Regions from separate parts of the Shouchella sp. JSM 1781072 genome, predicted to be linked through region 2. Evidence: predicted binding sites of a transcription regulator. Region 2 holds the regulator's gene; the other holds the start of a gene.
The links. Region 2 encodes LexA, which represses DNA repair genes until DNA is damaged. Its sites were predicted from a motif close to CGAACATATGTTCG; they were not measured.
Positions count from the first base shown of each region.

Region 1: ACE1TH_RS16650 (DNA polymerase IV) is a predicted target of LexA. The motif match lies at 2,130-2,143, and genes of this name have one in related genera.

Region 1 is NZ_JBHFQE010000003.1:528,256-532,696, reverse strand. Features, by position in the region: gene ACE1TH_RS16655 (C40 family peptidase) at 357-1,910, shown strand; gene ACE1TH_RS16650 (DNA polymerase IV) at 2,172-3,416, shown strand; gene ACE1TH_RS16645 (hypothetical protein) at 3,430-4,441, opposite strand, start outside.
Region 2 is NZ_JBHFQE010000001.1:903,235-907,675, forward strand. Features, by position in the region: gene dinB (DNA polymerase IV) at 1-345, shown strand, start outside; gene ACE1TH_RS04790 (MFS transporter) at 677-1,885, shown strand; gene lexA (transcriptional repressor LexA) at 1,933-2,562, opposite strand; gene ACE1TH_RS04800 (hypothetical protein) at 2,717-2,875, shown strand; gene ACE1TH_RS04805 (YneB family resolvase-like protein) at 2,906-3,568, shown strand; gene ACE1TH_RS04810 (DUF896 domain-containing protein) at 3,615-3,854, shown strand; gene tkt (transketolase) at 3,937-4,441, shown strand, end outside.

The DNA.
Region 1 (4,441 bases), on a different contig from region 2:
AAAAAGCGTTCGCCATTTTAAATCGATCGTATTGCTTACTAATAATAGCGTCACTTTACACAATAAAAACGGTTTAATAGACTTGGTGTCTAAATGACACCGAGTTTTTTTGTCTCATTAAGCTAGTAATCTACTGATTGGAAAAATTTTTTTCTGCAAAAAACGGGGATAGTATCGGGATTTTGACGTTTTCTCTTACAATTGTAATATTACATTTTGATTACATTGATAGATTAGAAGCGAAATATCGTGTAAAATTTAGTCAATCTTGTCGAAGAAGATAATGTAGTATTTTAACTTACACATTCATGTCATAACAAACTAGATCAATCTTAAAATTTTGAGGAGGCATTCTCTTGAGTAAATCAACTTTAAACAAATTTTTATTCTCTTCAGCCGTTGTTGCTGGAGTTGTAGCAGTTGCTCCACAGGAATCAGAAGCGGCAGTCGGTGATCAGGTATTAAAACAAGGTATGTCTCATCAAGATGTAACAGAACTGCAAAACATACTTAAAGATAAAGGATTTTTTACATATCATACGGCAACAGGTTATTTTGGTACATATACGCGTGATGCGGTATTGGATTATCAAAAAGAAAATAACCTTCGAGTGGACGGCATTGCGGGGCCTGAGACATTCGGTGCGCTATTAGATAAAAAATCTTCAAACACAGAAACAAAGAAAGAAACAACGACACAACAATCAAATTTATTACGAATTGGTAGTAGAGGAGAGAATGTAACAAATCTTCAAGACGAGTTGCGCTCTTTAGGTTTCTTTAACCAATCTTCTACTGGCTACTATGGTTCAATTACGCGTGATGCAGTCATTGCGTTCCAAAAAGAACAAGGGTTACGTTTAATCGATGGGATTGTTGGTCCAGAGACACGTGGGGCGTTAAATAACGTAGATGCTCAACCTGCAGCGTCAGAAACGACTACAACAGAGTCGAAGCCTGCAGAAACAAAGCCTGAAGAAACAACGACGGAAACAGAAACGACAACAGAAGAAACTTCAGAGCCTACAGAGCAAGCTTCAGAATCAACGTCATCTTCTATGCGTGTAGGTACACGTGGGGAAAATGTAACGGAATTACAACAACAATTACGTACACTTGGCTATTTTAATCAAGAGCCAACTGGGTACTATGGTGAGATTACAAAAAATGCAGTTATGGAATTCCAACGCACAAACGGTATTTCTGTTGACGGTATCGTAGGATCAGGTACACAAAGTACACTTAACGGTAGTCCAGCACCTGCAAGCACGGACAGCTCGTCTTCAAGCGAAAGCACAAGCTCAAACAACAGCTCGTCTTCAAGCGAGAGCACAAGCTCAAATAACAGCTCGTCTTCAAGCGAGAGCACAAGCTCAAACAATAGCTCGTCTTCAAGCGAGAGCACAAGCTCAAACAATAGCTCATCTTCAAACAATGAGTCTACAGCTTCTGAGAGCTCAAATGCAGCCGCTCCAGCGCCAAGCACAAATAATAATGCAGCGCCAGCAACAAATACGAACACAAGCAATACATCTACTGCTAGCTCAAGCAATGTTGTTTCAGGATTGATCTCTTCAGCTCAATCAGTAATTGGTGTACCTTATCTATGGGGAGGAACAACAACTGCAGGTTTTGATTGTAGCGGAATGATTCAATACATCTTCCGTCAAAATGGAATTGAAGTACCTCGTACAGCAGCAGCTCAGTGGAATGCTGGAACTTCAGTAAGTTCTCCAAGCGTTGGCGATATTGTGTTCTTTGAGACATATGCAGCTGGTCCGACGCACAACGGTATTTATATTGGCGATAACAAGTTCATTCACACTGGTTCTTCACGTGGTGTTGAAGTGTCTGATCTTAACAATGTATACTGGGGTCCAAGATATCTAGGTGCAAAACGCTTGCATTAAGAGTAGAACTAATAACAAGGCGTGGTATGGATATATGTATCTATACCACGCTTTTTCTTGTTTAAACCAATTTATTGGTTATCAATTTATATATTTTGGGAAAATGCGTGACAAAGGACAAGTCTCACTTATGAAAAAGGAGGCTTGTCTTTTTTTTTGGAAATATTCGGCGGCGATACCAAAAATAAACGAACACATATGCGCATATTAGCTAGTTTAGGAACGTATATTCGGGTATACTATACGAGAGGAGGTAGACAAATGACGAAAGAACAAGCGATTTTATTAATCGATATGGAGTCTTTTTATGCTTCAGTTGAACATGTGGAAAATCCACAGTATGCTGGGAGGCCTCTTGTCGTATCAGGAGACCCGAATCGACGAAGCGGTGTTATTTTAGCGGCATGCCCTCTTGCTAAAGCGAAAGGCATTCAAAATGCAGAACGATTGTATGAGGCCCAGCAAAAATGTGCGGACGTCGTCGTTGTCAAACCTCGAATGCAGAAATACGTAGATGTATCGATTCGAATTTCTAAACTGATCGGTGAATATACAGACTTAGTAGAACCTTATTCAATTGATGAACAATTTATGGACGTGACCGGCAGTCAGCGTTTATTTGGTAGTCCTCAAAAGATTGCCCACACCATTCAAGAACGGATCAAACATGAAATGGGTTTACGAGCGCGAATAGGCATTGGAGAAAATAAAGTCCTTGCTAAACTGGCTTGTGACTTATTTGCGAAAAAGAATAAAAACGGTGTTCATACATTAGCGAAAGATATGATTGAGTTGGAAATGTGGCCGCTTCCTATCGGTGATTTATTTGGAGTCGGGAAAAAGATGGAGCTCCACTTTAAAAGCATGGGCATTCGCACCATTGGTCAGCTCGCGCAAACAGAAGGTGCGCGTATTAAAGAAAAGTTTGGCTTGCATGGTCAGGTTGTATGGATGTCGGCAAATGGTGTTGATTACTCACCGGTAACTCGTGCGGCTCACGCGGGAAGAAAGGGATTTGGAAACGGGATGACCTTACCTCGTGACTATGTAAAAAAAGCAGATTTGCATGTTGTGCTACTGGAATTATGTGAAGAGGTGTGTTCACGAGCTCGTCACGCTGGAAAGATGGGGGCGACGATTAGTTTAGGGTTAAATGGAGCGACCCACGTTGAGAAGCGAAGCATCCATCGGCAGCTAACGTTGCCAATTGAAACGAATATTACAATGGAAGTGTTTAACGGTGTCAATAAGCTTTTAGAGCGATACTGGGACGGTTTTCCAGTTCGGCGTGTAAGCGTAGGGATCACCAATCTTCAAAGCGATCAAAATTGGCAAATGAGTTTGCTTGATGACAATCAAAATCGCGATCGACTTTCTCAAATCGGTTACGTGATGGATCAAATTCGTGATCGATATGGAAAAGTCTCCATTCAGCGCGCATCTTCGTTAACGCAAGCATCTCAATTTCTTGATCGAAGCAAAAAAATCGGAGGTCATTACAAATAAAAAAGAAGCCTGGTTATTTAACAGGCTCCTCCTCGTTATCGGTTACATCTAATAAAGAAGTCATGAGCTTCGTAAAAGCAAGGTCATCAAGAGAGGGCTCGGTTGTTCGAATTGATGCTTCAAAGATTCGATCATCTTCTCGTTCTTTGATTAGCGTAGCGCTCTGAAATGTATCCGTTTCATTGGTTTCTTCTACAAACACATAGTCGAAAACATCGAGCATCGGATATTCTTCTGTTCGTAATTCTTCATTTGATGAGCGTAAAGCATTCACATGCAGATCAAGAGGAATGTCAGGGTGCGTTAACCCGACGATGAGTGTAATTGCACTGAATTCATCATCCTCTCGGTTTGTAAAACTATACGAATTCTCACCTAAAGCGCGTTTCTCGTAGCCTTGTGGAAGAGAAATCGTAATGGAATCAAAAAGAGTGTGCGACTCAACCAAAAAGCTGTGCTCTTCTTCTTTAAAATGAATAGACATGACAGATGAATGTTCATCAACAGTTTCTTCCTGTACATCGTGAGCGGATCGATCCTGTAGTTTATCAAGAAGAGGCATAGAGGCAACACGTTCATCAACAACAAGGTCTTCATCTACATCATTAGCTGAAGACACAATTGCGTGAAAAAGGCTTACAACAGCACGATAAGAATCTGGATCTGTGGCTGCAAATTCTGGTGTATTTAAAGTTGCGCGATACATCTCGTCCGTTTCTTCATCAAAAAGACCGAGTCGATGGATCGTTTCATTATCTGTTTCGATTGAATAATAGTAGTCAAATGGCAGCTCCGGAAAAAGTTCTAAGTCGATGTCATTTGGCTCGTTTTCATTTGAGCGCAAAGATAAAGATGTATAATCCCGCTGTTTAGCTAAATCAATATCGGAAGGAAGAGGTTCAGTCCCCACCGTAACCTGTAAGTCATAGGGCAAAGTAGAAGTACCAGTAAACGTTATTGCTTGATCACTGGTGGATATGTCCATGTCATGGGGTACGGTATACATAGCATCAAACGGGGCTTGT
Region 2 (4,441 bases):
CGTGATCGAAAATCGGTTGGAAAAGAACATACGTATGCACAACCACTTGTAACCGATGAAGATGTTTTATTAAAACTAAGACTTTTAGCAGATGAAGTGCAAGCTTCCCTTGAACGAGTAAAAAAACAAGGGAAAACTATTGTCTTGAAGATTCGCTATCGATCATTTGAAACGATAACGAGGCGGATTAGTTTACCTGATTACGTTCACACAAGTGAAGCGTTATATCAGTATGTGCAAGAATTGTGGTTTGAATATGGAGAGATCCGTCACCAAGTTCGTTTGCTTGGAGTGAGTGTAACGAATTTAGTTGAAATACGCTACCAAACACTTTCGCTTTTTTGAAGCGGTTAAAGATAAAATAAAATAATTCCTACAATGACAAGTAACAAAAACAGGACAAGAATGGTGATAAGCAATACCATTTCATCTGAAAGATCCATTCCATTCGCCTCCTATGTATGGGTTATAGTCATCCTATGAAATTTTTTCGGATGTGTGAAAAGAGAATGAAATGAAAGAAAACGGGCTGTTTAGACTCTTTTCTTACAGATTTAGCTAGGAGAGAGCGTTTGACGGCTGTTTTTTTTTCGCATATATTTAGAGTTGCGAAATAAACAAGGAAGATCTTTAGACAACGAAGGTGATCAGTATAAAAGCGGAAAAGCGTAATTTAATGATTATGTGGTTTGCCAACTTGTTTGTTGGTGCAAGTATGACAATGGTCATTCCATTTTTATCTCTTTACATTGAATCGTTCGGACAATATTCAGGTGAAGATGTTCAAAGATGGTCTGGCTTTGTTTTCGGTATTTCTTTCTTAGTTGCTTTTCTCGTTGCGCCAATTTGGGGACGAATTGGAGATCGTTACGGACGAAAAAAAGTACTCATTGGAACTGGTTTTGGGATTGCCATCTCGGTATTTCTTATGGGGTATGTTCAATCTGTTGAGGCATTGTTTGTTCTGCGTGCTTTCATGGGGCTTGCGACAGGGTTTATCCCTGCATCAATGGCTCTAATTGCAGCACAAAGTAGTAAGCGTACAGCAGGAGAAACGCTCGGAACTTTACAGACAGGTACTGTTTCTGGAGGTTTACTAGGACCTTTGTTTGGAGGTCTGATCGCAGATACTGTTGGAATGGAATTAACGTTTGTATTGACCGCGTCAATCTTAACCCTCGCATCACTACTTGTTGTTTTTGGGGTAAAAGAAGTGATTTATGAAGAAAAAGGTGAGAAAAAGCGGAAATATGCAGCAAAAGAGGTACTGGCATTTATTGTTCGTTCCCCTATGCTAATCATGGTAATGGTTGTAGCGCTCATTATTCAAATGGCATTGTTTAGCGTCCAGCCACTTTTAGCTCTATTCGTTAATGATTTAGTCGGGCCAGTTGAAAATATGGCATTTTTAGCCGGTTTAGCGTTTTCAATAACCGGTTTAGGGAACTTATTGTCAACTCGAAAATGGGGACAGCTAGGTGATCGAATGGGCCATGAAAAGGTAATGCTCATTTTACTTATTTTGTCTGGTGTGTTTTTCATTCCGCAAGCATTCGTTGATTCACTCTGGCAATTAATTGTGTTACGCTTCGTCTTTGGTTTAGCGGTAGGAGGATTAATTCCTTGCACGACAGCGTTTATTCGCCAAGCGTGTCCAGTATCGATGCAAGGGGAAGTGCTCGGTTATAATCAAAGCTTTCGTTTTTTAGGAAACGTATTAGGACCGGTCTCAGGCGGTTTAATTGCAGCGAGTTTTGGTATTCCGTATGTATTTATTAGTGCCGGCGTCTTGTTTCTTCTGACCGCGATTGTTTTAAAAATCATGTTAAATAGTGAAAGTAAAAAAGAAGAGAATGAGGCTGACAGTCAAGCCCATCATCAATAAAGGCGTAAAAAAAGAGCACTGGGTTTTCCGGTGCTCTTTCTTTATGTTTAATGGATCGTTCGGAAAACACCAATGACTTTTCCTAAAATCGTACAATTGTCTAGTATAATCGGCTTCATTGTTGAATTTTCAGGCTGAAGGCGAATGTAGTTCTTTTCTCGGAAAAAACGTTTGACGGTGGCTTCATTTTCATCAGTCATCGCAACAATAATATCACCATTATCAGCACTTTGCTGTTGCTTCACAATGACTTGGTCCCCATCGAAAATACCCGCTTCGATCATACTTTCACCTTGAATAACTAAGGCATACACTTGTTCATGACCAGACATATGATCTGGAAGGGGGAGGTAGTCATCGATATTTTCAATCGCTGTAATTGGACTACCTGCTGTAACCTTACCAATTACAGGAATATAGCGTGCACGTTCACGAATAATGGAAGGCTCGTCCAGTGCTTCTTCAAGCGAAAGCACTTCAATTGCTCGAGGTTTCGTAGGATCACGACGAATGTATCCTTTCTTTTCAAGACGAGCAAGATGACCATGTACGGTTGAGCTTGATGCTAAACCTACTGCTTCCCCAATTTCACGTACGGAAGGCGGATAGCCTTTCTTTTTTACTTCATCTTTAATAAATAATAAAATTTCTTCTTGTCTAGTAGATAATTTAGACACTCCTCTTCACCTGCTTTATCTATGTATTCGTTATCTTTACTTTAGCACATCGAACATACGAACGCAAACATAAGTTCTAAAAATGCTTGACACGAACAAAAGTTCGAAGTATCTTAGAGTAAGAACAAATATTCTTACGAACGGGTGATCGATAATGAAGAAGAATCAAGAAAAAGGAATTATTATTGCTGGTATTATTACTGTTTTATTTATGTTTAGTAGTTTGTTATCCTTTGATGGTGATGAGAACGAGCAAGTAGAGGATCGAAACAGCAATACGGACAGTCACGTAATCCTTTTAAATGATCGTTAGTCGCTGAAACATTGCAGTGGGAGGTACAGTATGAAACGAAATAAAGCCATTTTATATTGTCGAGTTAGTACGGATAAAGAAAGTCAACAAACGTCTTTAGCTCGTCAAGAAGATGAATTAGTGAAAATGGCTCATCAACATGGAATAGAAGTGAGCGATTGTCTTTCTGAGGTTGCTAGTGGATATGACTTGGATCGCGATAATCTTCTATTTCTTTTAGATCAAGCAAAAAAACAAACGTTTACGCATTTGCTTGTAACAGACGAGACGAGAATTGGTAGGGGAAGAGCGAGGACTGCTATTCTATATCAACTTCAAAAGTATGGCATTACGATTTATACATGTCACAACGATGGTGCATTACATTTATCAGAAGCAGACGAGATGGTTTTTGAAATCGTAGCCATCGTGGAAGAGTACCAGCGAAAATTACATAACTTGAAAATCAAACGCGGGATGAGAAAAGCGATTGAAAAAGGGTATCATCCGGAGCGCAACTTAAAAGATACAGGTAGTGGGGGACGCAGTAAAAAAGACCTCCCAATTGAAGAAATTGTTAGATTGCGAGAGAAAAAGCTAACGTTTCATGACATTGCGATAACGTTAAATGGGTTAGGTTATCATTGTTCAAAAGCAACGGTACATCGGCGTTTTCAGCAATACGAGCAAACAAAATCAGATGAGTTGATCTAATGAAATGAAGATGCTATGATGACAACCGAAGGATAGGTGATTGACGTTGTTATCAAAATCAAAATTAGACCGAATCAATGAACTGTCTCAACTAGCGAAGACATCAGGATTAACGAAGCAGCAAAAAGACGAACAGCAAGCGCTTCGAAAAGAATATTTAAATACGTTCCGCTCCACATTTAAAAATCAACTACATTCCGTTAAAGTTGTTGATGAAGAGGGTACGGATGTGACACCGCAAAAGCTAAAAGATAGTAAAGCACAAAAACAAAATCCACCACACTAAATGTACAAGCTCCCGTCAGGCTTGTACATTTTTTTTATTTTGTTTATGATGGAAACGTACGAAGAATGAAAGGGTGTAACAAATGAAAAACAATATTGAAGAATTAGCGGTAAATACCATTCGAACACTTTCAATTGATAGTATTGAAAAAGCCAATTCAGGTCACCCTGGGATGCCAATGGGCGCAGCGCCAATGGCGTTGGATTTATGGGCAAATCACATGAATCATAACCCAGCAAACCCTGAGTGGACAAACCGAGATCGTTTTGTCTTATCAGCAGGACATGGTTCCATGCTTTTATATAGCCTTCTTCATTTGACAGGTTATGATGTGACGTTGGATGATTTGAAATCATTTCGTCAGTTAGGAAGTCGTACGCCAGGACACCCAGAATATGGTCATACGGCAGGCGTTGAAGCAACAACAGGTCCACTTGGGCAAGGTGTTGCAATGGCAGTAGGGATGGCAATGGCGGAGCGTCACTTAGCTGCGACATACAATACAGATGACCATGAAATTGTTGATCATTTCACGTATGCGATTTGTGGAGACGGTGATTTAATGGAAGGTGTGTCTGCAGAAGCAG